Regions from separate parts of the Streptomyces sp. Rer75 genome, predicted to be linked through region 3. Evidence: riboswitches for the same ligand, from Rfam matches in the RefSeq annotation. Region 3 holds a riboswitch; each other region holds the start of a gene.
The links. Region 3 has a riboswitch for cobalamin ahead of HYQ63_RS28205 (ribonucleoside-diphosphate reductase subunit alpha). Riboswitches for the same ligand answer to the same signal wherever they lie in the genome.
Positions count from the first base shown of each region.

Region 1 (6,990 bases), 1.6 Mb from region 3:
CACATCTCCCGCTTCGTCTCCAGCGACGACCCCGAGAAGCTGCTGCTGGTGGTGCTGGGCCTGACCCTGCTGGTCGCCGGGCTGGCCCAGCAGCTCCAGGTCTCCGCCGCCGTGGGCGCCTTCCTGGTCGGCATCGCCCTCACCGGCTCGGTCGCCGAGGGCACCCACAACCTGCTCAGCCCGCTGCGCGACCTGTTCGCCGCCGTCTTCTTCGTCTTCTTCGGCCTGCACACCGACCCCGCCAGCATCCCGCCGGTCCTGCTGCCCGCGCTCGCCCTGGCCGTCGTCACCACCTGCACCAAGGTCGCCACGGGTTACTGGGCCGCGCGGCGCGCCGGGATCTCCGTCAAGGGCCGCTGGCGGGCGGGCGGCACGCTGGTCGCGCGCGGCGAGTTCTCCATCGTCATCGCCGGACTCGCCGTCACCGCGGGCATCGAACCGTCGCTGGGCCCCCTGGCCACGGCGTACGTCCTGATCCTGGTCATCATCGGCCCCCTCACCGCCCGCTACACCGAGCCCCTGGCGCGCCGCCTCATCCGCCCCAAGCCCGCCGCGGCCCCCGCCGCCGAAACCGCGACCGCCGAGTCCAAGCCCCGCGAAACACAGCGTGGTTGACACCCCCAACACCCCCGCGACACGATCCCGCCGGTGGAGATCACGGACCTGACACCGGCGGAGCGGCGCGTCTGGCGGGCCTTCCCGCTCGATGAGGGCGTCGATTTCCGCGAAGGCGCCGACGACGATCCCGACCACGGCGGCTCCTGGGGGCCCGAGCGGACCGTACGAGCCGAGGTGCTGCGCGCGCTGCTGCTCGGCGGGCCCACGCGCGACGGCGAGGTGGCGGGCCTGAAGCTGATCGGCGCGCGCATCACCGGGGAGCTGCGCCTGAAGTACGGGGTGGTCGAGCACGCCGTACGGCTGCGGTCCTGCCACTTCGAGCGGACCCCGCAGCTGTACGGGGCGCGGCTGCGTGTCCTGGTGCTCAGCGACTCCACCCTTCCCGAGCTCACGGCCGGGGCCCTGCACACCGAGGGCGTCCTGCGGATGAACAGGTGCCGCACGACCGGCCCGGTGCGGCTCGCGGGGGCGCAGATCGGCGGAGGGCTCTTCCTCGACGGGGCGCGCCTGGGAACTCCGGACACCCGCTGCGAACAGCCGTTGCTCCAGCTCAACAACGCGGCCATCGGCGCCGACATCCGGGCCGAGGGCCTCATCGCCCACGGAACGATACGGCTCAACGAGGCCACCGTCACCGGCCAGGTGAACCTGGACGGCAGCGAACTCCACGTCCCCGGCGGCACCGCCCTGCACGCCGAGAACCTGTCCGTCGGCAACGATCTGCATGCCATGCGCCTGCGGGCCTGCGGACGCGTCAACCTCAGCGGGGCCCGGGTGCCCCGCCACCTCAGCCTCGCCCACGCCCGGCTGTCCCACCCCGGCGGCCAGGCCCTGCGCGCCAGCAGCTGCGTCATCGGCGAGCTGTGGCTACGCGGGGCCGCCCCCATCGAGGGCGAGGTGAACCTGAGCCGCTCCCAGATCGACCTGCTGCACATCCGGCCCGAGACCTGGCCCGACTGCGTACGGATCGACGGCCTCACCTACCGCAGCCTCGCCCCGCACCTCCCGGCCGAACAGCGGCTGCCGCTCCTGGAACGCGAGAAGGAGGGCTATCTCCCCGCCTCCTACGAGCAGTTGACCACCGCGTACCGCGCCGCGGGCGACGAGGCCGCCGCCCGCACGGTCCAGCTCGCCAAGCTCCGCCGCCACCGCCGCACCCTCCCGCGCTACGCCCGCGCCTGGGGCCACCTCCAGGACGTCACCGTCGGCTACGGCTTCCGCCCGCTGCGCGCCGCGGGCTGGCTCTTCGCCCTGCTCCTCACCGGCACCCTGGCCTTCGCGCTCCACCACCCGCGGCCGCTGAAATCCGGCGAGGCCCCCGACTTCAACCCGGTCTTCTACACCCTCGACCTGCTCCTCCCGATCATCGGCTTCGGGCAGGAGGCCGCGTTCGCCCCGCACGGCTGGTACCAGTGGCTCTCGTACCTGCTGATCGTCACCGGCTGGATCCTGGCCACCACCACCGCGGCGGGCGTCAGCCGCTCCCTGAGCCGCCAGTAGCAGCGACCGCAGAAGCGTTACTCCTCTGCCAGGACGACGATCGCGTCGCCCTCGTCCAGGACCAGCGGCGCGGCCTTGTCGGGGTTGAGGCGGACACCGTAGGCGGGCGGCACGTCGGCGTGGCGTGCCAGCCGGTAGCCGAGGGCCGTCTCGCCGCGCCGCCGTGCGGCCTCGATGACCGTCGCGAAGTTGGCCTCGGCCCCGGGCACCAGGTAGTTGGCGGCCGGTTTGAGGTAGATCTCCGAACCCTCCGGGTCGAACAGGTCGATGAACACCGTGTAGAGGTCGCGGTTCTCGGTCAGCTGGGTCAGCAGCAGGCTGATCACCTTGGTGCTGACGATGAAGTCGTCGGCCTTGGTGACCTGGGCGATCTCCCGGTTGCTGTCGTCGTTCATCTCCGTGACGATCGAGTACGGATCACCGAGCCGCACTTCGATGTCGCGCAGGTGCAACAGCGTCACCAGCGTCCGGTCGTCGGCGCGCCGGGGGTCGATGGTGTCGTCGGACAGCACCACGATGTGCTGGTAGCGGCCGAGGTCGAGGGCCTCCAGGGACGACCTGCGGGTCGGCTCGCACCGCTTGTGGCCGACCGTCAGGTTCTTCAGCCCCTCCGGCACGCCCTTCCGCGGCCGCCGCGGTGCCGCGATGTCCACCGCCGAGCCGGGTTCGACGAAGCTGTCCAGCAGCGTGATGAGCTTCGACGCCCGGGAGTTCCAGCCGATCACCAGCGTGCGGTCCGGCACCGGCGGCCGCCCGGGCGCGGTGGTGATCGCCGACGGGACGATCTCGGGCCGGGTCTCGGCGGGCCGTATCAGCAGATCGTCCTCGGCCATCACCAGCAACTGGTCGTCGGCGCGGACGACGGTGTCCATCGGCGGGTTGAGCAGCATCTCACCGTCGCTGCGGCGCAGCCCGGCGGCCATGCCCTGTGCGTAGTGGGCCAGGGTGTCCGCGTACGTCCCGCCCGCGAGCGCGGGCTGCTCGTGGAAGTAGAACTCGTTGCCCTCGAAGCTGAGCAGTTCGTTGAAGACGCTGGACAGCCCCGACTGCCGGTGGGCCTGGGCGATGAGCCGTACGGCGATGTCGTCGGCGTCGATGATCAGCGCGTTCGTACCGGCGGCGAGACGGGCCGCGGGCAGGTTGTCCGAACTCTCCACGGCCGCCACGACGTTCGGCCGCGTGCCCTTCCACTTCCGGCTGTTGAGCAGCAGGAGCACCTTGATGACGTCCGTGTCGGTGTCGTCCCCGACCGGCGGCAACACCATGATCGACTTGGCGGTGTCGGGGCTCACCAGCTCCAGATCGCGCCGTTCCAGCGGACTTCCGGAGCGGCAGATCACGCGGGTGCGGCCGGTCGCGGGGATCCGGTCGCGGATCTGGTCCTCCATGTCGACCTTGTCGTGGTCGGCGAGGATCACCACACAGGAGCGGCGGGCGCTCTGGTTGGCCTCCACCAGCTCGGCGATCACCGTGAACACCTGGTCCGACCAGCCCAGCACGATCGTGTGGCCGCGCTCGATCAGCCGCGACCGGCCCTTGCGGAGCATCTGGATCCGGTTCTCCAGGCCCGTGGTGAGCACACCGATGAGCGCGCTGACGATGAAGATGCCGCCGATCGTGACCGTGAGCATCAGCACCAGGAACAGCGGTCGGCCCGTGTCCCCGCCCATGGTGCCCGGATCGAGCGTGCGCAGCAGGCTCATCCACACCACGCCCGTCCAGCCGCCGCTCTTCCGGGTGTCCTCGTGGGTGAGGGCGACCACCAGCGTGGAGACCACGGCGATCAACGCCAGCGAGGCGAGGCCGAGCCAGCCGATCAGGGCGGGCGTCCCCCGGTCCATCGTGCCGTCGAACCAGTACCGCAGCCGGTCCCGCAGCCTCATCGCACGTCCCATCCCCCCGGCCACCCACCGGCCTTACGGTCTCCCAGAGCAGTTGATCATTCTCGCAGGGTTACGGGGGTGCGGCTGCCGGGCGACGGGGGCGCCCACGCGGTCACCAGGCGGCGTGGGCCTGCGGGCTCCCGGTCTCGACGGTCGGTTCGCCGCCCGCCTCGGCGAATGCCTGGAGCGCCTCGATCAGATGGCGGCGCTGTCCGGCGGGCATGACGTCCACGATGCGCGCGATCTCCCGGCGGCGCCGCTCCGTGACCTCGGCCACGACCCGCCGACCGGCCCGGGTGAGCGAGATCATGCTGGTACGCCGGTCCTCGGCGGAGCCGCCGCGCGCGACCACACCCGTCGTGACCAGGCGGTCGATCATGCGCATCGCGGTCGACGGCTGGACGCCCAGCTCCCCGGCCAGCCCGGACAGGCTCAGCGGGCCTCCGGCGTCCAGGACGACCAGCATCCGGAACTGCGGCAGCGTCAAGGACTCCTCCACCGCGGCCAACGACCGGGCGGAGACGGCGACGAGCAGCCGGGACGCGGTCAGCACGGCGGTGACCATCGCCTCGGCGTCGGACTCGGAGATTCCGGCCTCGGGGGCTGCGGAGGCTGTGGAAACCACATCGGATGCTAAGGAACGGCGCGCCATACGCCCTTTCTACCCCCTGCCCCTGTGGAGGGGGTGCCCCGATCCGGCACCACCGCCTAGGCTGGGTCCCGCAGCTGGTTCGCCCTGCCCGCCAGGCAGGCGCGTCGTAAGAGGGAACCCGGTGGAAATCCGGGACTGCCCCGCAGCGGTGAGCGGGAACGACCGCCGTCATACGCACTGGGTCCGGGAGACGGATCCGGGAAGCGACGGCCAGTAGGTGCCTCGTACGTGCACGACGTCACGAGGTGTGCCCGCGAGTCCGAAGACCTGCCCGTTGCCCGTGCGCGACCGATCGCGCGCGGAGATCCCGGTGACCTCGAGGGCGGGTCGGCGTACCAAGCAGGCGGACGCGTGCGTATCGGACGCGCAGTCGGTCCGCCCGGTTCGTCACTCCTTCGCGCCCCCGATCCGGCCGGGATCCCCAAGGGACATGCTCGCGAAGGAGAGCTACGTGACAGCGACATCCGCGGCCGCGGCGGCACGGGCCACCGTGTACGGCTACCCCCGGCAGGGACACCACCGCGAACTGAAGAAGGCCGTCGAGGGCTACTGGAAGGGCCGGGTCGGCGCCGACGCCCTCCGGGACACCGCCGTGAGCCTGCGCGAGGCGAACTGGCGGCAGCTGGCCGACGCCGGTATCGACGAGGTGCCGACCGGTGACTTCTCGTTCTACGACCATGTGCTGGACACCAGCGTCATGGTCGGCGCCGTACCGGACCGCCACCGCGCCGCCGTCGAAGCCGACGCGCTGGACGGCTACTTCGCCATGGCACGCGGCACCCAGGAGGCTGCGCCGCTGGAGATGACCAAGTGGTTCGACACCAACTACCACTACCTGGTGCCCGAACTCGGCCCCGATACCGTCTTCGCCGCCAACTCGGCGAAGCAGGTCGCCGAGCTGTCGGAAGCGGTCGCATTCGGTCACATCGCCCGGCCGGTGCTGGTCGGCCCCGTCACCTACCTCCTGCTCGCCAAGCCCGCACCCGGCGTCGCGCCGGACTTCGAGCCGCTCACCCTGCTGGACCGGCTGCTGCCGGTGTACGCGGAGGTGCTGGCCGATCTGCGGGCGGTCGGCGCCGAGTGGGTCCAGCTGGACGAACCCGCGCTCGTCCAGGACCGCACCGCCGCCGAACTGAACGCCGCCGCCCGCGCGTACCGCGAACTGGGAGCCCTCACCGACCGCCCCCGGCTGCTGGTCGCCTCGTACTTCGACCGCCTCGGCGAGGCCCTGTCCGTCCTGGCCAAGGCCCCCGTGGACGGGCTGGCGCTCGACTTCACCGGGCCCGCCGCCGCCAACCTCGACGACCTCGCCGCCGTCGGCGGACTGCCCGGCAAGCGCCTGGTCGCGGGCGTCGTGGACGGCCGCAACGTGTGGATCAACGACCTCCCCGCCTCGCTGTCCAGGCTCGGCACCCTGCTCGGCTTCGCCGACCGGGTCGACGTCGCCGCCTCCTGCTCCCTCCTCCACGTCCCCCTCGACACGGCGGCCGAACGCGACATCGACCCCCAGATCGCCCGCTGGCTGGCCTTCGCCCGCCAGAAGGCCGCCGAGGTCGCGACCCTCGCCCGCGGCATCGCCCAGGGCACCGGCACCATCGCCGCACAACTCGCCGCCAACCGCGCCGACCTGGCCTCCCGGGCCACCTCCACGCTCACCCGCGACCCGGCCGTACGCGCCCGCGCCGAGGCCGTCACCGACGCCGACGCCCGCCGCCCCGAGCCGTACGCCGAACGCGCCCCCGCCCAGCGCGCCCGGCTGCGGCTGCCCGCGCTGCCGACGACCACCATCGGCTCGTTCCCGCAGACCAGCGAGCTGCGCACCGCCCGCGCCGACCTGCGCGCCGGACGCATCGACACCGCCGGATACGAGCAGCGCATAGCGGCCGAGATCCAGGACGTGATCTCCTTCCAGGAGAAGACGGGCATCGATGTCCTGGTGCACGGCGAGCCCGAACGCAACGACATGGTCCAGTACTTCGCCGAACAGCTCACCGGCTACCTCGCCACCCGGCACGGCTGGGTGCAGTCCTACGGCACCCGCTACGTCCGCCCGCCGATCCTGGCCGGCGACATCTCCCGGCCCGAGCCGATGACGGTGCGCTGGACGACGTACGCCCAGTCCCTCACCGACCGCCCGGTCAAGGGCATGCTCACCGGCCCCGTCACCATGCTGGCCTGGTCCTTCGTCCGCGACGACCAGCCCCTCGCCGACACCGCGCGCCACGTCGCCCTCGCCCTGCGCGACGAGGTGTCCGACCTGGAGGCCGCGGGCACCCCGGTCATCCAGGTCGACGAACCCGCCCTGCGCGAAACCCTGCCCCTGCGCACCGCCGACCG
Region 1 is NZ_CP058693.1:4,889,190-4,896,179, reverse strand. It holds gene HYQ63_RS20630 (cation:proton antiporter) at 1-615, shown strand, start outside; gene HYQ63_RS20625 (membrane-associated oxidoreductase) at 649-2,118, shown strand; gene HYQ63_RS20620 (potassium transporter TrkA) at 2,136-4,001, opposite strand; gene HYQ63_RS20615 (MarR family winged helix-turn-helix transcriptional regulator) at 4,114-4,653, opposite strand; cobalamin riboswitch at 4,712-4,943, shown strand; gene metE (5-methyltetrahydropteroyltriglutamate--homocysteine S-methyltransferase) at 5,105-6,990, shown strand, end outside.
Region 1: it holds a riboswitch for cobalamin, as region 3 does, so the genes downstream of both, metE (5-methyltetrahydropteroyltriglutamate--homocysteine S-methyltransferase) here and HYQ63_RS28205 (ribonucleoside-diphosphate reductase subunit alpha) in region 3, are expected to answer to the same signal.

Region 2 (6,990 bases), 4.0 Mb from region 3:
GGCCTTCGACTCGACCTCGTCCTCGATTGCGTAGCCCAGCGCCTGGAAGCCGCCGCAGATCCCGAGCACCGGCCGCCCCTCCGCGGCCCGCCGCGCGATCGCGTCGGCGAGACCGCGCTCGCGCAGCCACTCCAGCGCCTTCACGGTGCCCCGGGTGCCCGGCAGCACCACCAGATCGGCGTCGGCCAGCTCCTCCGGGCGGTCCACGAAGCGCACGATCACGCCCGGCTCGGCGGCCAGCGCGTCCACGTCGGTGAAGTTGGACATCAGCGGTACGGCGGCCACCGCGACCCGCAGCACGTCCGCGCCGTGCGGCGGTGCGACGACGCTCTCGCGCACCGTGCCGCGCAGCGAGACGCGCAGCCCGTCCTCCTCGTCGATGCCGAGGCCGTGCGCGTACGGCAGCACACCGACGGTCGGCCGTCCGGTGAGGTCGCGCAGCATGTCCAGCCCGGGTTCCAGCAGGCTCACATCGCCGCGGAACTTGTTCACCACATAGGCGGCGATGTGCCGCTGGTCCTCGCGGGACAGCAGCGCGGTCGTGCCGAAGAAGGACGCGAAGACGCCGCCGCGGTCGATGTCCCCGACCACGACGACCGGCAGCCCCGCGGCCCGGGCAAGACCGAGGTTGACGATGTCGGTGCGGCGCAGATTGATCTCGGCCGGGCTGCCCGCGCCCTCGCAGATCACCGCGTCATGCGTGCGCCGCAGCTCGCTCAGGCACTCGGTGACGGTCTCCAGCAGCCCTTCGCGCCGCCGCTCCGAGTGCAGCCTTTCCTCGGGGGACGACCCCCCAGACCCCCCGTAATACCCGCGCGCGCTCATCTCGCCCACCGGCTTGCCGAGCAGCACCACCTGGCTGCTGCGGTCGCTGCCCGGCTTCAGCAGGACCGGGTTCATCAGGGCGCTCGGTTCGACGCGCGCGGCGGCGGCCTGCATCGCCTGGGCCCGCCCGATCTCGGCGCCGTCCCGGGTGACGAAGGAGTTGAGCGACATGTTCTGCGCCTTGAACGGGGCGACCCGGAGCCCTTTGCGCGCCAGCCAGCGGCATATGCCCGCCGTGACGACGCTCTTCCCGGCGTCCGAGGTCGTTCCCGCGATGAGCAGTCCGCCCCCCAGGGTCATCGATTCACCCTTTCCTGATCGGCTCCGGAGCCCCGACCGGCTCCGGAACGAGCCACGACGGTGGTGAGCAGAGCGAGCGCCGACACCCGCCGCGAGAGGAGGATCGCCCGCGGAATGTCGGCCGCCGTCACGGGACGGCCGCCCGGGTTCAGCACCGGGCGGTGCTCGACCCGGCCCGCGTACGCCAGCGTGCCGCCCAGCCGGACCCCCAGCGCGCCCGCGAACGCCGCCTCCACCGGGCCCGCGTTGGGGCTCGGGTGGCGTCCGCCGTCGTCGCGCCAGGCGCGCCACGCGCCGCGCGGATCGGGCCCGGCGAGGGCGGCCAGGGCGGCGGTGAGCCGGGCGCCGGGCCAGCCCGCGACGTCGTCCAGCCGGGCCGCGGCCCAGCCGAACCGGCTGTAGCGGGCCGACTTGTGGCCCACCATGGCGTCCAGGGTGTTGACGGCGCGGAAGCCGACGAGCCCCGGCACCCCGGCCACGGCCCCCCACACGAGCGCGCCCACGACCGCGTCCGAGGTGTTCTCGGCCACCGACTCGACGACCGCCCGCGCGATCTGCTGTGCGTCCAGCGCCTGCGGATCGCGTCCGCACAGATGCGGCAGCCGCTCCCGCGCGGCGTCGACGTCCCCGGCGGCCAGCGCGTCACCGATGACCCGGGCCTCCCGCACCAGCGAGGTGCCGCCCAGTACGGCCCAGGTGGTGGCGGCGGTCAGCGCGGCATCGGCCGTCCGGCGTCGGCCCGCGAAGCCGCGTACGGTACGCGCCAGCAGCGCGGCACCGGCGGCCGCGCCGCCCGCGCACAGCGCGGTGTGCAGGGCCCCGGAACCGCGGTGATCGCGCCACAGCCGCCGCTCGACGGCCGCGGCGGCCCGCCCGAACGCGGCCACCGGATGGCCGCGGCGCGGATCGCCCGCGGCGAGGTCGCCGAGGAAGCCGAGTGCGGCGCCGCACGCGTACGAGGCGTGGTCGGCACGCATCCTTCAGACCGCCGTCATGCCTCTGCGGCGAGGACCGCCGCCGAGCATGCGGACAGGAGGAGCTGACGGCGTGGCAGTGCCGGGCATGGCGGTATGTCCTCACTCAGGGTCCGCGCCCTGGCTCGACGTGACCGGCGGTGAGAGTCTCCTGGCTCCCGGATCCGCGGCTCTCCCGGTCTTCCAGCCCTCCTGGCGTACGGACGGCCGTGACCCCTTGCGGTGAGGGGAGAGCGCTCCCCGGTGACAGTGGCGGGACCGCGCCGGATTCTCACCGGCTTCCTCTCCTGCCGCCGTTTGGCTCGGGAAGTCCACCATGGGGCGCGAATGGCCGTCAACTCGCATTTGACCTGCGATGCCAGAGTGTGCCGAGATCCACAGGCGCCCGCGCGGGAACGACCGCGGGGCGGTGGGCGCCGAACAGCGCCCACCGCCCCGCGGCTTGAGTGGCCTCCGTTGGTTTCAGGCCACGATCAGATAGATGCCGTACGCCACGACCGCGGCGCACAGCGCGAAACAGGCGTACGCGCCGGTGCGCGCAACCGCGGAAGCGCCGCCCGCGGCGGCCTGGGGCTGCGGCTGAGCCGTACGGGAGGTGCCGATGATGCCCAGGGTGAAGACCCCTACGACGCCGACCGTCACCGCGAGGCTGACGCCGAAGACCTGGCCGAGGGCCGCCCAGTCGATGTGCATTGCGTGTGCTCCCTGTCAGCTGGTGGAACCGGTTCCCGCGGTGGCGGGGGTCGGGGCGGATTCGGACGAGGCGTCCTCGGCGGACGTCGAGCCCGAGGCGTTCGAGGCGTCTGCGGCATCCGTGCCATCGGTGCCATCGGCAGCGGATGCGGTCTTTCCGGCGGGCGGCGGGGCGACCGACCGCACGGCGGCGGTGACGACACCGACCGGCTCGGCGGACTCCGCACCCAGCTCGTTGACGTTGCTGGCGTCCACCGGCTTGCGGCGCGACAGCATCCAGATGACGCCGCAGCCCAGCACCGCGAGGACGGCGACCGCGGTGATGCCCCCGTTGCCCTGGCCGGCCAGCAGCGCCGCACCGGCGGCCACCAGACCGGCGGCCGGGAGGGTCAGCGCCCACGCGGCGACCATGCGGCCCGCGGTCGACCAGCGCACCACACCGCCCTTGCGGCCGACGCCCGCACCCATGACGGCGCCCGAGCAGACCTGCGTGGTGGACAGCGCGAAGCCGATGTGGGACGAGGCCAGGATGACGGTCGCGGCGCCGGTCTGGGCGGCGAAGCCCTGCGGCGGCTGGATGTCGGTGATGCCCTTGCCCATGGTGCGGATGATGCGCCAGCCGCCCAGGTAGGTGCCGAGCGCGATGGCGAGACCCGCGGAGACGATCACCCACATGGGCGGGTCGGAGTCGGGGGCGATGACGCCGCCGGTGACCAGCGCGAGGGTGATGACGCCCATCGTCTTCTGGGCGTCGTTGGTGCCGTGGGCCAGGGAGACCAGCGCGGCCGAGGCGATCTGACCGGCGCGGTAGCCCTTCGCGGTGTCCTCCGCGGCCCGGTTGTTGGCCAGCCGGTAGGTGAGCCGGGTGGCGGCCACCGTGGCGATGCCCGCCACGACCGGCGCGGCCACGGCCGGGATGAGGACCTTCATGACGATCGCGTCGCCGTTGACCCCGTCCATGCCGACGGAGACCACGGTGGCGCCGATGAGGCCGCCGAAGAGGGCGTGCGATGAGCTGGACGGGAGACCGGCCAGCCAGGTCACCAGGTTCCAGAGGATCGCGCCGACGAGCCCCGCGAAGATCACTTCGGGCTGGATGCCGGAGCCCTCGTCGATGATTCCGCCGGAGATGGTCTTGGCGACCTCCACGGAGAGGAAGGCGCCGACGAGGTTGAGGACTGCCGACATCGCCACCGCGACCCGGGGACCGAGCGCTCCGGTGGAGATGGTGGTGGCCATGGCGTTGGCCGTGTCGTGGAAGCCGTTCGTGAAGTCGAACACCAAGGCCGTGACGATCACGATCCCGATGAGAAGCGTGATGTGTTCCATACACCCGGTCAATCAGTTCGGAGGGCGGTCAGTGCACGGTGAACGTAAGGAAACTGGGTGAACGGAAGATGAACTGAGGCGGGCTTCATGGTGACACGGGCGCGCGAGTGTGAGAACGGCTGGTTTTCGACCGTACTTCCTTTCGTCACACGGCATTTGACGCCCGTACATCGAGCCGGCGTAACCGCACCGCGCCGGCGCCCGTGTGGAAGGATCGCGCCCGGAGGTGAGGGCCCGTGACGGAGCCGCGATCGGCACGACGGCCACAGCCGAGGCTGACCCAGCCCCTGCGGCAGGCGTGGACGCAGGTGGTGCGGACGGCCCGCAGAACCACCGCCGACGGGCTCGTCGTCGGCACCTCGGGCAATGTGTCGGCCCGGATCGGCGACACCGTCCTGGTGACCCCGAGCGGCGTCCCCTACGACCGGCTCGGCCCGCGTGACGTGGTCGGCGTGGACCTCGATGGCCGACAGGTGCTGGGCACGCTCGCGCCCACCAGCGAGCTGCCCATGCACCTCGCCGTCTACCGTCACACGGAAGACGCCGCGGCCATCGTCCACACCCACGCCGTTCACGCCACCGCCGTCTCCACGCTGGTCGACGAACTCCCCGCGATCCACTACATGACCGCCGCCCTCGGCGGGCCGGTCCGGGTCGCCGACTACGCGCTCTACGGCACCGATGAATTGGCCGAAAACATGCTGTCCGCGCTGCGCGACCGCTCCGGCTGTCTGCTGCGCAACCACGGGACCGTCGTATACGGCGCGACGCTGGACCAGGCCTACGACCGCACCGCCCAGCTCGAATGGATGTGCCAGGTCTGGCTGGCCGCGGCCGCCGTCCCCGGGCGCACCCCCACCCTTCTCCCGCCCGCCGAACTGGACCGCGCCGCGGCCAAGCTGGGCGGCTACGGCCAGCCGCGCGACGGCGGTACGGAGGGCGGTGCCCCGGGCGTCCCGAAATAGCCCCTTCCGCTGGCCGCCGCGCGGCCGCCCGCCCACACTGGGAGGGATGCGTGTGCGGACAACGGCGGTCGCTGCCGCCACCACTCTGCTCGGTGTCGGCGCGGCCGCGGTGGCGGCGGGCCGGTACGTCACCGACGCTGCGCTCAGACCGGCCCCCGACCGGCCGCTGCCGAACGAGCCGCCGCTCACGGTGCACGCCATGGACGACGACGGGCGGATCACCCTCACCCGTTCGCTCGCCTCGCTGCGCCCCGGCACCTACGGCCTTGTCGGCCGGGCCTGCCACGCCGTCGTCGGCCCGGTGGACGAGGACGTTGCGCACCCCGCCGACTGCGTCGTACGCCGCCTGGAACGGGTGACGCACGGCACCCTCGACACGGGCACCCGGGTGCGGCTCACCCCGCAGGTGCACATCGGCAACCCGAGGGACGCGCTCGGCATCGAACACGCCGATGTCGACATTCCCGGCGAACTCGGTCCGCTGCCCGCCTGGTTCCTGCCCGGCGAGCGCACCACCTGGGTGATCACCACCCATGGCCTCGGCACCACCCGGGAACACCCCATGGTCGTCATGCCGATGCTGCACCGGATGCGGATCCCGGTGCTCGACCTCGCGTACCGCGGCGACCCCGGCGCCCCGCGCCCGCCCGACGGCATCAGCCACCTCGGCGAGACGGAGTGGCGCGACCTCGACGCCGCCATCCGCTACGCGGTCCGCTACGGGGCGGAGAGCATCGTCCTGCACGGCTGGTCCACCGGCGCCTCGATGGCCCTGCGCGCGGCCGCCAACTCCGCACTGCGGCACCGGCTCAGCGGCATCGTCCTGGACTCCCCGGTGCTCGACTGGCGCGCCACCCTGCGCGCCCTCGCCACGGCGCGCCGCATCCCCGCCGCCCTGCTCCCGCTCGCCGTACGGGCCGCGGAAGGGCGCACCGGGCTCCACGACGGCAAGCTGGCGGAGGCGGCCGACCCCGAGAGCCTGCCGGTGCCCACCCTCATCGTGCACGGCCCCGGCGACACCCTCGCGCCCTGGGACGCCTCCCGTGAACTCGCCGCCGCCCGGCCCGAGCTGGTCACCCTTCATCCGGTCCGGCACGCCCCGCACGCCGCCATGTGGAACGCCGACCCCCGCGGGTACGAGGAGGCGCTGCGCCGCTTCCTCACGCCCCTCATCTAGGGGGTGTCGTGCCGATCATGCAGGGCTCGCGACGCCTGGCACGGCACCTCGCGACGCCTGGCACGGCACCTCGCGGCGCCGCGCTCGTCGCACGCGGCGCCGCTGCGCTCTCCTCACGCGGGTTGCGATGTACCGCACCAGACGCCGCTCGCTGATCCAGCCCGATCGACAAGACACCCCCTAGCGCCACGGGCGGTCCCGGCTACCCATCGGAATCCGGCCGCGGCGACCGCCGGACGGGTGCCGATTGGGCTTTCGGGCCGTCAACGGCGAGACTGCTTCTGTGACGTCCCGTACTCCGCGCGACTCCCGGCTCCGACTCGTCCGCCAGCGGCCGATGGCCACCGCCCCGCGGCCCGCGCCGAACCGCTCCCGGCCGGCGCCACGCCCGCCAGAGGGCACGCCGCCCCGGCCGGAATTGGCCCGGCAGGCCCGTGCGGGGCTTGCCGGGGCCGTGGAGGTGGCGCGCTGGGCCGCGGCCGAGGACGACTCGCTCGGGGCCCTCTCCGACGAGGCCGCCGCCCGTGCCGCCGCGACGCTAGGGCGCAGCCCCGAGGAGGTGCGCGCCGACTGGGACCGGGCCCGGCTCGTCGGGCTCGTCGATCTGCACGGCGGCACCGCGCGCCCCGGCTGGCGGCTCCAGGCATGGGACCGCGACGACAGCGCGGTGCTGCGCGGCTGGGTCGCGCTGCTCGACGCCTGGTCGCTGGCCAGCCCCGCGCCGGAG
Region 2 is NZ_CP058693.1:2,522,864-2,529,853, reverse strand. It holds gene HYQ63_RS10420 (cobyric acid synthase) at 1-1,125, opposite strand, end outside; gene HYQ63_RS10415 (cobalamin biosynthesis protein) at 1,122-2,102, opposite strand; cobalamin riboswitch at 2,244-2,385, opposite strand; gene HYQ63_RS10410 (hypothetical protein) at 2,562-2,792, opposite strand; gene HYQ63_RS10405 (inorganic phosphate transporter) at 2,808-4,121, opposite strand; gene HYQ63_RS10400 (class II aldolase/adducin family protein) at 4,358-5,086, shown strand; gene HYQ63_RS10395 (alpha/beta hydrolase) at 5,133-6,263, shown strand; gene HYQ63_RS10390 (hypothetical protein) at 6,547-6,990, shown strand, end outside.
Region 2: it holds a riboswitch for cobalamin, as region 3 does, so the genes downstream of both, HYQ63_RS10415 (cobalamin biosynthesis protein) here and HYQ63_RS28205 (ribonucleoside-diphosphate reductase subunit alpha) in region 3, are expected to answer to the same signal.

Region 3 (6,990 bases):
GCCGGGCCAGCTCGTCCAGGTCCCGGTGCACGGTCATCAGGCTGACGCCGGTGAGGTCGGCCAGCTCCGCCGCGGTGGCGGTGGAGTGCGCGAGGACGTATTCGGTGATGGTCTGCCTGCGGGCGTCCTGGGAGCGGACCGTGGTCATGGGCGGGATCCTCCCGTAGCGCCGTCGGCGGGCATGTTCGCGGTGGGCACGGTGTCGGTGGGGACGTTCAGGGAGCGCAGCGCCGTGCGGTCGCCGTCAACGCCGATCTCGGTCACCGCCGCGTTGTCCAGCCGGGGGAAGACCGTGCGGTAGCGGCCGACGGGGATGCCGAGCAGGGTGCACAGCGCGGTCCGCAGCAGGCTGTTGTGCGCCACGACGAGCACCGTGCGGTCCGGGTGCGCGGCGGCAAGCCGGCGCAGGGCGGCTACGGCGCGGGCCGCGGCCTCGCCGGGGCGCTCCGAGCCGGGGAAGGCGCCGGTCTCGGGGTCGTCGCGGAACGCCCGGACGGCCGCCGGATCCTCCGCCTCCATCTCGGCGAGAGTGCGGCCCTCGCCCCAGCCGAAGTCCATCTCGCGCAGATCCTCGACCACTTCGGGGACCAGGGACAGCGCGGCGGCGGCCGGTTCGGCGGTGTGCCGCGCCCGGCTCAGCGGGGAGCAGGCCACCGCGTCGATCTGACGGCCCCGCGCCCAGTGGGCGAGGGCCCGCGCCTGCCGGTGGCCGCGCTCGGTCAGCGCGATGTCCGAGGTTCCGGCGTACCGGTTCTCCGCGTGCCACACGGTCTCCCCGTGGCGTACGAGCAGCAGTCGGGCGGTCATCCGGGTTCTCCCCTGCGTCAACCATGGCCTGAGCCATTGCCTGATCACGTCTCTGGTGTTAAATCTATCATCGCTCATGTGATGGAGCGCCGAGGTTCCGGAGGGAAGCAGGGCATGCGCATGATCATCGGAGTGGATGTCGGCACTTCCGTCACCAAGGCCGTGGCCTTCGGCCGCGACGGGGTCGCGCGCGCCTCCGCGGCCCGCCCCAGCCGACTGGACCGCCTGCCCGGCGGCCGGGTCGAACAGGACCTGGAGGACGTGCTGCGCACGGTCGCCGAGGTGGTGCGCGAGGTGGCCGCGGCGCTCCCCGGCCCGCCCGCCGCGCTCGCCCTCACCGGCCAGGGCGACGGGCTGTGGCTGCGCGACGAGGCGGGCCGGGCGGTGCGCCCGCCGATCTCCTGGCTGGACGGCCGGGGCGGCGAGACCATCGCCCGCTGGCGCGCCGACGGCACGCTCAAAGCCCTCCACGCGCTCACCGGCTCCGGGCTGTTCCCGGGCTGCCACGCCCCGCTGCTGCACTGGCTGGCCGAGCACGAGCCGGAGGCGCTGGAGCGGGCGGCGGTCGCGGGCTACTGCGTGGACGCGGTGGCCCAGCGGCTGACCGGCGCCATCACCGTGGACGCCTCCGACGCGTCCCTGCCGTTCCTCGACGTCACCACCCGCACCTATGTGCCGGACGCCCTGGAGCGCTGCGGACTGTCCGGCCACGCCCGGCTGCTGCCGGGCCCCGCCGCGCCCGGCACCGTCCTCGCGCTGGACGACGAGGGGGCCCGGCTGACCGGGCTGCCGCCCGGCCTGCCCGTCGTCTCCGGTCCGTACGACCTTCCGGCGTGCGCCATCGGCAGCGGGGTGCGGGACGTGGGCGACGGGCTGCTCATCGTCGGCACCACGCTGGCCTGCCAGGTGCTCACCGACCGCGCGGCGGTGGACGCTTCGGCCGATCCGGCCGGAATGTGGCTGTGCACCCCCGACCCGGAGCGCTGGCTGCGCGCGATGCCCGCGATGGTCGGCACGGCCGCCCTGGAGTGGGTGCTCGATCTCACAGGGACGACCACCGCCGAGCTGGACGCCCTGCTCGACGGGAGTCCGCCGGGGGCGAACGGGGTGACCGCGCTGCCCTTCCTGTCCGGCGCCGGGGAGCGCGCCCCGTTCGTGGAGCCCGCCGCCCAGGGGCGGTTGGACGGTCTCACCCTCGCCACCACCCGCGCCGACACCGTACGGGCCGTGTGCGAGGCCATCGCCTACGCGGCCCGCCACTGCCTGGAGGCGGCCGGGCTCTCGGGACGGCTCGCGCTGTGCGGCGGAGGGGTGCGTTCCGCCTCCTGGACGGAGATTTTCGCGAACGTCATCGGCCGTCCGGTGGTCATTCCGGACGAGCCGGAGGTCGGCGCGCGGGGCGCGGTCGCGGTCGCGTGGCGGTCGCTCGGCGACCCCGTGGACGCGTCCCGGTGGCGCTCCGCGTCCCGTACGGTCGAGCCGCGGAGCGAGCTTCGCGGCGCGTACGAGGACGGCTACGCGGGCTACCGCGACCGCCTCGCCCGTGCCCTGGACGAATGGCGGACGAGCGGTCCGGGAAGCTAGTTTTCCCTGGGATTCCGGCGCGGCCAAGGCCCGACGTGACTAGCACATCTATACGAATCCGCCCAGCTGACGACACAACATCTGGGGGCGCGTGCGCAGCACGACACAAGATGTATGCTCGTCTCCGCTGTCGCCGCAGGGGAATCCGGTGGGAATCCGGAACTGTCCCGCAACGGTGTACGTGTGCGCTTTTGCGTACCCGTGAGTCCGATGACCTGCCGACGGCCGTCTGCATACGTCCGGGCCTCGCGGGTTGGGCCGATGGACGCTGCGTGGTGTGCCGTAGAGCGGAATCGGCATGCCCGTAAGCGGCCATCGCGCACTGCCCTCGTCAGGCCCCCAGCCGAGCGAGGGAGAACACTTCAGTGACCATCGCGCCCGCCGACCCGGTTTCAGAGGCAGCGGAAACTCCGGCAGCGGCCGACGCGCCCGGGACCGCCCTGCTGCGGACCCTCACCGGGCTCACCGCCGATCTGCCCGCCACCGACCCCGGCAAGGTCGCGGCCGCCGCCCTGCGCGGCCGCCATCCCGGTTCGGACGAGGCGGAGTTGCGCTCCCTGGCGACCGAGGCGGCGGCCGGACTCATCGGCGAGGAGCCGGAGTACTCCAAGCTCGCCGCGCGGCTGCTGACCCGCGCGATCGCCGACGAGGCGGCCGGGCAGGGCGCGGACTCCTTCTCCGCGTCCGTCGCCGTGGGCCACCGCGAGGGCCTGATCGCCGACTCCACCGCCGAGTTCGTGACCGCCCACGCCGCCCGGCTGGACGCGCTGGTCGACCAGGCACTGGCCGACGGCGCCGACGACCGCTTCGGCTACTTCGGGCTGCGCACCCTGCACAGTCGCTATCTGCTCCGCCACCCGATCACCCGTCAGGTGATCGAGACCCCGCAGCACTTCCTGCTGCGGGTGGCCTGCGGGCTCGCCGAGGACCTGACCGAGCGGGCGCTGGACGACGTCGCCGAGCTGTACCGGATGACCAGCACGCTGTCGTACCTGCCCAGCTCCCCCACGCTGTTCAACTCCGGCACCCGGCACCCGCAGATGTCCTCCTGCTATCTGCTGGACTCGCCGCTGGACGAGCTGGACTCGATCTACAACCGCTACCACCAGGTGGCGCGCCTCTCGAAGCACGCGGGCGGCATCGGGCTGTCGTACTCCCGCATCCGCGCCCGCGGTTCGCTGATCCGCGGCACCAACGGGCACTCCAACGGCATCGTGCCGTTCCTGCGCACGCTCGACGCCTCGGTGGCGGCCGTCAACCAGGGCGGCCGGCGCAAGGGCGCGGCCTGCGTCTACCTGGAGACCTGGCACGCGGACATCGAGGAGTTCCTGGAGCTGCGGGACAACACGGGCGAAGAGGCCCGCCGCACCCACAACCTCAACATCGCGCACTGGATCCCGGACGAGTTCATGCGCCGGGTCGAGGCGGACGGCGACTGGTCGCTGTTCTCGCCCGTGGACGCGCCCGAACTGGTCGACCTGTGGGGCGAGGAGTTCGACGCCGCGTACCGGAAGGCCGAGGCCGAGGGGCGGGCGCTCAAGCAGGTCCCGGCGCGCCAGCTGTACTCCCGGATGATGCGCACCCTCGCGCAGACCGGCAACGGCTGGATGACGTTCAAGGACGCCGCCAACCGCACCGCCAACCAGACCGCCGAGCCGGGCCGGGTCGTCCACTCCTCCAACCTGTGCACCGAGATCCTGGAGGTCACCGACGACAGCGAGACCGCCGTCTGCAACCTCGGCTCGGTCAACCTGGCCGCGCACCTGGGTGAGGACGGCGAGATGGACTGGGAGCGGCTGGACCGCACCGTCCGCACCGCCGTGACCTTCCTCGACCGCGTGGTGGACATCAACTTCTACCCCACGGAAGAGGCCGGGGCCTCCAACTCCCGCTGGCGTCCTGTGGGGCTCGGCCTGATGGGCCTCCAGGACGTCTTCTTCCGGCTGCGGCTGCCGTTCGACTCGCCCGAGGCGCAGGCGCTCTCCACCCGGATCTCCGAGCGCATCATGCTCGCCGCGTACGAGGCGTCCTGCGACCTCGCCGAGCGCCACGGCCCGCACCCGGCCTGGGCCGAGACCCGCACCGCGCGCGGCGTGCTCCACCCGGACCACTACACCGGCGCGCAGGCCGCCTGGCCCGAGCGCTGGGAGGCGCTGCGCACCCGGATGGCGACGACCGGGATGCGGAACTCGCTGCTGCTGGCGATCGCGCCGACCGCCACCATCGCCTCCATCGCGGGCGTGTACGAGTGCATCGAGCCGCAGGTCTCCAACCTCTTCAAGCGCGAAACCCTCAGCGGTGAGTTCCTCCAGGTCAACTCCTACCTGGTGAACGACCTGAAGAAGCTGGGCGTGTGGGACGCCCAGACCCGTGACGCGCTGCGCGAGGCCAACGGCTCGGTCCAGGACCTCTCCTGGGTTCCCCAGGACGTACGCGACCTGTACCGCACCGCGTGGGAGATCCCGCAGCGCGCCCTGATCGACATGGCGGCGGCCCGCACCCCGTACCTCGACCAGAGCCAGTCGCTGAACCTCTTCATGGCGGCGCCGACCATCGGCAAGCTCAGCTCGATGTACGCGTACGCCTGGAAGCGCGGCATCAAGACCACCTACTACCTGCGCTCCCGCCCGGCGACCCGGATCGCCCAGAGCGCCCGCGGTGGCGCCGCCACGGCCACCGTCCCCGTCCCCACCCAGCAGACGCCCGCCGAGGCCGACGCGGTCGCCTGCTCCCTGGAAAACCCCGAGTCCTGCGAGGCCTGCCAGTAATGCCCACCGCATCCGAGATGACCACCGCGAACACCGCGACGGACCACGTCAAGAACCTCCTCGACCCGGGATTCGAGCTGACCCTGCGGCCGATGCGGTACCCGCAGTTCTACGACCGCTACCGGGACGCGATCAAGAACACCTGGACCGTGGAAGAGGTCGACCTCCACTCGGACGTCGCCGACCTCGCCAAGCTCTCCCCGGGTGAGCAGCACCTCATCGGCCGCCTGGTCGCCTTCTTCGCCACCGGCGACTCGATCGTCGCCAATAACCTGGTGCTGACGCTCTACAAGCACATCAACTCCCCCGAGGCGCGGCTGTACCTGTCGCGGCAGCTCTTCGAGGAGGCCGTGCACGTCCAGTTCTATCTGACCCTGCTGGACACCTACCTCCCCGACCCGGACGACCGCGCCGCGGCCTTCGCGGCGGTCGAGAACATCCCCTCCATCCGGGAGAAGGCGGAATTCTGCTTCCGCTGGATGGACTCGGTGGAGAAGATCGACCGCCTGGAGAGCAAGGCCGACCGCCGCCGCTTCCTGCTCAACCTGATCTGCTTCGCGGCCTGCATCGAGGGCCTCTTCTTCTACGGCGCCTTCGCCTACGTCTACTGGTTCCGCTCCCGCGGCCTCCTGCACGGCCTCGCGACCGGCACCAACTGGGTGTTCCGCGACGAGTCCATGCACATGGAGTTCGCCTTCTCCGTCGTGGACACCGTCCGCGAGGAGGAGCCCGACCTCTTCGACGACGACCTGGAGCAGCAGGTCACCGACATGCTGAAGGAAGCCGTCGAGGCGGAGCTCCAGTTCGCCCGCGACCTCTGCGGCGACGGCCTGCCGGGCATGAACACCGAATCGATGCGCGCCTACCTGGAGTGCGTCGCCGACCAGCGCCTCAAGCGCCTCGGCTTCCCCGCGGTCTTCGGCTCGGAGAACCCGTTCTCCTTCATGGAGCTCCAGGACGTCCAGGAGCTGACCAACTTCTTCGAACGCCGCGCCTCGGCCTACCAGGTCGCGGTCGAGGGCTCGGTCTCCTTCGACGACGACTTCTGAGCCTCACCTGTGCCACAGGGCCGGACCCCTCGGGGTCCGGCCCTGTGGCATGGCGGCACACACTCAGTCGTTCGGCACCGTCTCGTAGCGCGCCGTGCCCTCGGCCATCTGACGGAGGACGTCCTTGCGGTCGCGCTTGGAGAGGCGGTCGATGTAGAGGTAGCCGTAGAGGTGGTCGGTCTCGTGCTGGAGGCAGCGGGCGAAGTAGCCGGTGCCGCGCACGGTGATCGGCTTGCCCTCGGCGTCCTGGCCGCGCACCACCGCGTAGTCGGGGCGGGCCAGCTCGCAGTAGGCGGTGGGCACCGACAGGCAGCCCTCGTTGGAGTCGTCCAGGACGCGGCGGTCGGCGGGCAGCTCCTCCAGCACCGGGTTGCAGACCACGCCGACGTGGCGTACGCCCTCGTCGTCCAGGCAGTCGTAGACGAAGACCTTGAGGTCGACGCCGATCTGGTTGGCGGCCAGGCCCACGCCCTCCGCCGCCCGCTGGCTCGCGAACATGTCGTCGATCAGCGCCGCGAGCTCGTCGTCGAACTCGGTGACGTCCTGGCACTCCTTGTGGAGCACCGGGTTGCCGACGACGGTGATCGGGCGGGCGGTGCCGCGCTCGCGGTACGCCCGCTCGCGCTCCTCGCAGTCCTCCGTGTCCACGACGAACTCGTCGTCCACCTGCTGCTTCGTGGTCCCTTGCTGCGACATCGTCCGCCGTACGCCTTCCTTCAACCGTGATGCGTCGCCCTACAGGGTACGGCCCGCCCGGACGGCCAGGGGGATCAGTGGCCCTT
Region 3 is NZ_CP058693.1:6,491,273-6,498,262, reverse strand. It holds gene HYQ63_RS28220 (DeoR/GlpR family DNA-binding transcription regulator) at 1-148, opposite strand, end outside; gene HYQ63_RS28215 (histidine phosphatase family protein) at 145-807, opposite strand; gene HYQ63_RS28210 (FGGY-family carbohydrate kinase) at 922-2,391, shown strand; cobalamin riboswitch at 2,489-2,629, shown strand; gene HYQ63_RS28205 (ribonucleoside-diphosphate reductase subunit alpha) at 2,757-5,159, shown strand; gene HYQ63_RS28200 (ribonucleotide-diphosphate reductase subunit beta) at 5,177-6,208, shown strand; gene def (peptide deformylase) at 6,272-6,904, opposite strand.

Region 4 (6,990 bases), 2.6 Mb from region 3:
AGCGCCTCAAGATCGGCGAGGACGACGCCTTCAGCGTGCTGCGGCGGGTGTCCCAGGAGCGCAACATCAAGCTGCGGGACATCGCCCGGCAAGTGTGTGAGAGCGGCGGCATCGACGACTGACCGCCGGACCGGCCGCTGAGGGGGCGGCTCCACCGGCCCGCATTCTGGACCGGAAGAGCCTGGCCATCCCGTTCCCCCGGGGGACTCGCGGACAGCGTGGGCGGCGAGTACCCGCCGCCCGGTCCCGTATGCATGCGCGCCCGGCCCGGTGAGTGACCGGTCAGCGGGCGAGCGCCGGTCAGCGGCCGGGCGCCGGTCAGCCCCGGGCGCCGGTCAGCGGGCCAGGGCCGGGATGATGCCGCCCGCGAGGACCGCCTCGCACTGCCGCGGGGAGAGCCGGTGGCGCAGCAGGTACTCCTCGTCCCGGGTGGTGTTGCGTACGCGGAGCGTCGGGTCGTCCGGCCGGGCGAGGGCCTCGTGCAGACCGGGCAGGCGCAGCCGGTCGTCGGTCTCGATGCGCTCGTAGTCGCCGGGGTCGTCGAATTCGAGGGCGAGGACGCCGAAGTTGGCGAGGTTCTGCCAGTGGATGCGGGCGTACGACTTGGCGATGACCGCCCGGAGTCCGAGGTAGCGCGGGGTGATGGCGGCGTGTTCGCGGGACGAGCCCTGGCCGTAGTTCTCCCCGGCGACGATGAGGTGTCCGGTGTCGTCCCGGACCGACGCGGCGCGCCGGGGGTAGTCGGGGTCCAGCCGGGTCAGGGTGAACTCGGCCAGCTTCGGGATGTTGGACCGGTACGGCAGGGCCTTCGCCCCGGCCGGGGAGATCTCGTCGGTCGAGACGTCGTCACCGGCCTTGAGGAGGACCGGGCCTTCGAGGGTGTCCGGCAGCGGATCGAGATCGGGCAGCGCGGAGATGTTGGGGCCGCGCCGCAGCTGGACGCGGCGGGCCTCGTCCGGCGGCAGCGGCGGCTCCAGCATGGCGTCGTTGACCGACGCCGGTGCGGGGGCGTCCGGCGTGGGCGGGACCGTCGACAGGCGGTCGGCCCAGTCGCGCGGATCCGTGATGACGCCGGTCAGCGCGGAGGCCGTGGCGGTCTCCGGTGAACACAGCCACACCGCGTCGTCCTCGGTTCCGGAGCGGCCGGGGAAGTTGCGCGGGAACGTGCGCAGCGAATTGCGCCCCGCCGCGGGGGCCTGGCCCATGCCGATGCAGCCCAGACAGCCCGACTGGTGGATGCGGCCACCGGCGGCGATCAGGTCGAACGTGGCACCGGAACGCGTCAGGTCCTGGAGGATCTCGCGGGACGTCGGGTTGATGTCGAAGCTCACCTCGGGCGCCGTCTGCCGCCCCGCCACCATGGCCGCCGGTACGGCGAAGTCGCGGAACCCGGGGTTGGCGGAGGAGCCGATGACCGCCTGCCCGATGGGCTCCCCGGCGGCCTCCCGGACCGGCACGACGTTTCCCGGGGAGGTGGGCCGTGCGATCAGCGGCTCCAGGGACGACAGGTCGATCTCCTCGTCGAGGTCGTAACGGACGTCCTCGTCCGCGACGATCTCCACGAAGTCCTCGCCCCGCCCCACCCCCGCCAGGAAGTCGCGCACCGCGCCGTCGGAGGGGAAGACGGTGGTGGTGGCGCCGAGTTCCGCCCCCATGTTCGCGATGACGTGCCGGTCCATGGCGGTGAGGGAGGCCAGGCCGGGCCCGTGGTACTCCAGTACGCGGTGGACGCCGCCCTGCACCCCGTGACGGCGCAGCATCTCCAGGATCACGTCCTTGGCGCTGACCCACGGCGGGAGTTCCCCGGTCAGCCGGATGCCCCAGATCTTCGGCATGGTGAGGTGGAGCGGCCGTCCGGCCATGGCGAGGGCCACTTCCAGGCCGCCGGTGCCGATCGCCAGCATGCCCAGGGAGCCGCCCGCGCAGGTGTGCGAGTCGGATCCGGCGAGTGTTCTGCCGGGGGCGCCGAAGTGCTGCATGTGTGTCGGGTGGGAGACACCGTTGCCGGGTTTGGAGAACCACAGGCCGAAGCGGCGGGCGGCCGAGCGCAGGAAGAGATGGTCCTCGGCGTTGCGCTCGTCGGCCTGGAGGATGTTGTGGTCGACGTACTGCACGCTGACCTGCGTACGGACCCGGTCCAGCGCCAGCGCCTCCAGCTCCTGCATCACCAGGGTGCCGGTGGCGTCCTGGGTGAGCGTCTGGTCCACGCGCAGCGCGATCTCCTCCCCCGGCCGCATGCGACCGGACACGAGGTGGTCGCCGATCAGCCGCTGCGTCACGGTGCCGTGTGCGTGGCCATGGGGCAGACCCATAGCGGTACCGCCTTCCCGGTGCGGCGCGGCCGGACGGTCCGGGCGCCACCATGCGGGTTCCCGTTCCGCGGCCGCCATGCGGGGCCCGACCCGGCACAGTCACCCGGACGGGCGTCCCGGGCCCGGGCCCGGCGTCAGCCGCCGTCCGCGTCCGCGGCGGCCGGGGCGGTGCGGACAGCCCAGCGCTGTTCGACCTTGGCGATCCGCCAGTAGGCCAGCGCCGCGGCCCACACCACGACGAACAGGCCGACGATGATGAACCCGACGTTGTCCAGGTTCAGCCCGGAGATCCAGCCGGTGACGGCGTCCCGCAGGGCGAGCTTGTCGTGGAGCACGCCGACCAGCTCGATGGTGCCGATGAGGAAGGCCACCGCGATCGACAGGCCGGTGATGGCCAGGTTGTAGAACACCTTGCGGACGGGGTTGGAGAACGCCCACTGGTAGGCGAAGTTCATGAAGGTGCCGTCGAGGGTGTCGAACAGGCTCATCCCGGCGGCGAACAGCAGCGGCAGGCACAGGATGGCGTACCAGGGCAGTCCCGCGGCGGCGCCGCTCCCGGCCATCACCATCAGCGTGACCTCGGTGGCGGTGTCGAAGCCGAGCCCGAAGAGGAAGCCGAGCGGGTACATCTGGCCGGGCCGGGTGATGGACTTCGTGAAGCGGCCCAGGACGCGGTTCATGAAGCCGCGCGAATCCAGGTGCGCCTCCAGCTCCGACTCGTCGAACTGCCCGGCGCGCATCGCCCGGAACACCCGCAGGATGCCCAGCAGGGCGACCAGGTTGAGCGCGGCGATGAGGTAGAGGAAGGTGCCGGACACGGTGGTGCCGATGACCCCGAGGACCTGGTGGGCGCCGGAGTTCTCGTTCACCAGGGTGCCCGCCAGCTGCGTACCCCCGGCGACCAGCGCGGCCAGCAGGACCACGACGCTGGAGTGGCCGAGCGCGAACCAGAAGCCCACCGACACCGGCCGTTTGCCGTCGGCCATCAGCTTGCGGGTGGTGTTGTCGATGGCGGCGATGTGGTCGGCGTCGAAGGCGTGCCGCATGCCCAGGGTGTACGCGGTGATCCCGAGGCCGACGCCGAACGTCTTGGCGCCGACCTCGTAGTGCTGCGGCGTGACCACCAGGAAGAGCAGACCGAAGGCGACGGCGTGCAGGGCGACGATCACCGCCAGCAGCCCGGCGGTCCGGACGGTGTCCTCGCGCCGCCATGCGAATGCGGTGGGCAGGGTCATGCGGTCACGCTCCAGCACCTCGTGGATCACTTCGTGAGATGCCGCGGCCGGTCTCCTGGCTGACGGGTCGACGCGACCGCCCCTGCCTTCCCGGCCGCGCAGGGCGGCCAGTGGCTCCGCGGCCCGGTCCTGCGGCCGCGGAACGGGACGAGAACTCCCCGATCACAGTGGCGAGGGCCGCTCCGGTTTCACACCGGCTTCCCGAACACCACGGCGCCGCAACTGTAGGCGGCGCCCCGCAAAACCGGCAAGTGGCGCACTTTCAGCAGCGGTCGCGCGTGAGGTTCAACAGCGGTCACGCGCGCGAGGTTCAGCAGCGGTCACGCGCGTGAGGTGAGGATGCTGAGCGCGTTGGCCGCGACGATGGCGCCGATGCTCGCCCACTCGGTCCACCCCAGGCCCTGGCCGAGCAGGATCCATCCGACGACGGCGGCGAGGACCGGGTTGACGCTCATGAAGAGCCCGAAGGTCTGGGCGGGCACGCGGCGCAGCGTGAACAGGTCGGCGAGATAGGGCACGGCGGAGGAGAGGACACCGGCGGCGATGGCGTATCCGGCGGCCCCCGCGGTCGGCGGGTGCTGGACGGCGATGGCGATCCCGACGGGCAGGAACAGCACGGCGGAGACCGCGGCGGCGGCCGCCGACCCCTGCGCCCCGGGGACGCGGCGGCCGACGGTGCGGTTGAGCAGGATGTACGACGCCCAGCAGGCGGCCGCCAGCAGCCCGAGGCCGAGCCCCAGGTAGTCGGTGGAGGGCTGTGGACGCATCAGGGTGACCACGCCCGCCAGCGCGACCAGCGCGCAGCACGCGTCCGTGCGGCGGTGCGAGGCGGACAGGGCGATGGTGAGCGGCCCGAGGAACTCCAGGGTCACCGCGAGCCCGAGGCCGATGCGGTCGATGGCGCTGTACAGGGACAGGTTCATGGCGCCGAAGACCAGGGCCAGCAGCAGCACCGGCCACCACTGCTGCTTGGTGAAGGACCGCAAGCGGGGGCGGCCGACGGCCAGCAGGACGATGGCGGCGACGTACTGGCGTACCGCGACGACACCGGAGGCTCCGAGCACCGGAAAGGCGAGGGAGCCAATCGCCGCGCCGGTCTGGTTGGACAGGCCGCTGCCGGCCATGGTGAGCACACCGGCCAGCGGGTGCCCGGCCGGTTTCCGGCCCGATGTGCCCGGGGCGTCCGGCAGGTCCGGACCGGTGCGGTGTGACGTGGCGGTCGTCTGGGCGGGGGCAGGAGCGGGGGCGTGGGCTGCGTCCATACCCCGATCGTGCGGTCGCGCGACCGTTGCGCAAAATGCGTTGACCGTCGTACCTATACGCTTGGGTTATGGATGTGGAGCTGCGGCAGTTGCGCTGTCTCGTCGCGATCGTGGACGAGGGCACCTTCACCGATGCCGCGATCGCGCTCGGGGTCTCCCAGGCGGCCGTGTCCCGCACGCTGGCCTCGCTCGAACGCGGCCTCGGGGTGCGCCTGTTGCGGCGCACCTCCCGGACCGTGACCCCGACCGGGACCGGGCTGCGGGTGGTGGCGCAGGCCCGGCGGGTGCTCGGAGAGGTGGACGACCTGGTGCGGGAGGCCACCTCGGGTCACACACGGCTGCGGATCGGCTACGCGTGGTCGGCGCTGGGCAGTCACACCCCCGCCTTCCAGCGCCGCTGGGCCGCCGCCCATCCGGAGACCGATCTGCACCTCGTCCGCGTCAACGCCACCACGGCCGGTCTGGCGGAAGGGGCCTGCGACCTGGCCGTGCTGCGCAGGCCGCTGGAGGACCACCGCTTCGACTCCGCCATCGTGGGGCTCGAGCGGCGGCTGTGCGCGATGGCCGCGGACGACCCCCTGGCCCGGCGCCGCTCCATCAGGCTCGCCGACATCAGCGACCGCACGCTGCTGGTCGACCGGCGGACCGGCACCACCACGCCCGAGCTGTGGCCGCCCGGCTCCCGCCCGGACACCGAGGAGACCCACGACGTCGACGACTGGCTCAACCTGATCTCCACGGGCCGCTGCGTGGGGATGACGGCGGAGTCGACCGCGCACCAGTATCCGCGGCCCGGCATCGTGTACCGGCCGGTGCGCGACGCCGAGCCGATCGCGGTGCGGCTGGGCTGGTGGCGCGACGATCCGCACCCCGCGGGGCAGGCGGTGATCGAGCTGATCACCGCGCTGTACCGCACGGGGTGACCCGCGGTCTGCGCCCGCGGTCTGCGCCAGGCCACCGGCCTGGTACCGGCCTAGTACGGCCTAGTAGAAGTGTCGCCGTCCGGCGACCGCGTGACCGGCCGCGCCCATGGCCCACAGGACCGCCCCGATGACGAGAAGGACGATGCCGATCGTCCACAGAACGGCGATACCGGTCAGCAGACCGATGATGAGGAGAATGACCCCGAGGACAATCATGGCGTCCTCCGATCTCTCGGGAGTGCTCCACCTCCACTATCTGCCTCTTCCGCCTGCCACGCCAACACGTCGCCCCCCGCCGGGGGCGTCCGTGCGCGGCTCGGGCATCGTGGCCCCAGACGTGTTCACCAGGAACCGCGAGGAGCCATCGATGACGACAGCCGAGTCCAGCGAGTCGGCAACCGGGTCCGCCGAGCCCGTGGTGCGCGCCGCCGCCGGTGCGGTGCGCGGCCGCCGGGAGGGCGGTCTGGCCGTGTTCCGCGGCATCCCGTTCGCCGAGCCGCCGGTGGGCGACGCGCGGTTTCAGGCGCCGCGCCCCGTGCGCCCCTGGGAGGGGACGCGGGACGCGTACGCCTTCGGGCCGCCGCCCCCGCAGGAGTCGGGGTTCATGGGCCGCGCCGGGGTCCTGGAGGCACCGACGGGCGACGACTGGCTGACGGTCAACGTGTGGACGCCCGAGCCGGCCCCGGCCGCCCGCCGCCCCGTGATGGTGTGGATCTACGGCGGCGCCTACAAGCTCGGCCACTCCGGCAGCCCCGGCTACGACGCCCGGCACATCGCCCGTGACGGCGACGTCGTCGTGGTCACCCTCAACTACCGGGTCGGCATCGAGGGCTTCGCCCACATCGACGGGGCGCCCGCCAACCGCGGTCTGCTCGACCAGGTCGCGGCCCTGGAATGGGTGCGGGAGAACATCGAGGCGTTCGGTGGCGACCCCGGCCGGGTCACCGTGTTCGGGGAGTCGGCCGGAGCCGGATCGGTCGCCTCGCTGCTGGCCATGCCGAGCGCGGCGGGGCTGTTCCGGCGCGCCATCGCGCAGAGCGTGCCGGGCACGTACTTCTCCGGCGAGCTGGCCCGGGACATCGCGGGCGCGCTCGCCGCCGAGGCGGGCCTGCGGCCGACGGCCGCCGATCTGTCCACGGTGGATCCACGCCGACTGCCCTCCGCGGGCGAGGCGCTGGGCCCCAAGATGCGCCAGTACGAGGAGCGCTGGGGACAGGTCGTGCACACCCTGACCCCCTTCGCGCCCGTCGTGGACGGC
Region 4 is NZ_CP058693.1:9,082,739-9,089,728, reverse strand. It holds gene HYQ63_RS38610 (GAF and ANTAR domain-containing protein) at 1-122, shown strand, start outside; gene HYQ63_RS38605 (aconitate hydratase) at 336-2,312, opposite strand; gene HYQ63_RS38600 (HoxN/HupN/NixA family nickel/cobalt transporter) at 2,447-3,547, opposite strand; cobalamin riboswitch at 3,575-3,775, opposite strand; gene HYQ63_RS38595 (DMT family transporter) at 3,868-4,809, opposite strand; gene HYQ63_RS38590 (LysR family transcriptional regulator) at 4,878-5,732, shown strand; gene HYQ63_RS38585 (DUF6131 family protein) at 5,793-5,948, opposite strand; gene HYQ63_RS38580 (carboxylesterase/lipase family protein) at 6,100-6,990, shown strand, end outside.
Region 4: it holds a riboswitch for cobalamin, as region 3 does, so the genes downstream of both, HYQ63_RS38600 (HoxN/HupN/NixA family nickel/cobalt transporter) here and HYQ63_RS28205 (ribonucleoside-diphosphate reductase subunit alpha) in region 3, are expected to answer to the same signal.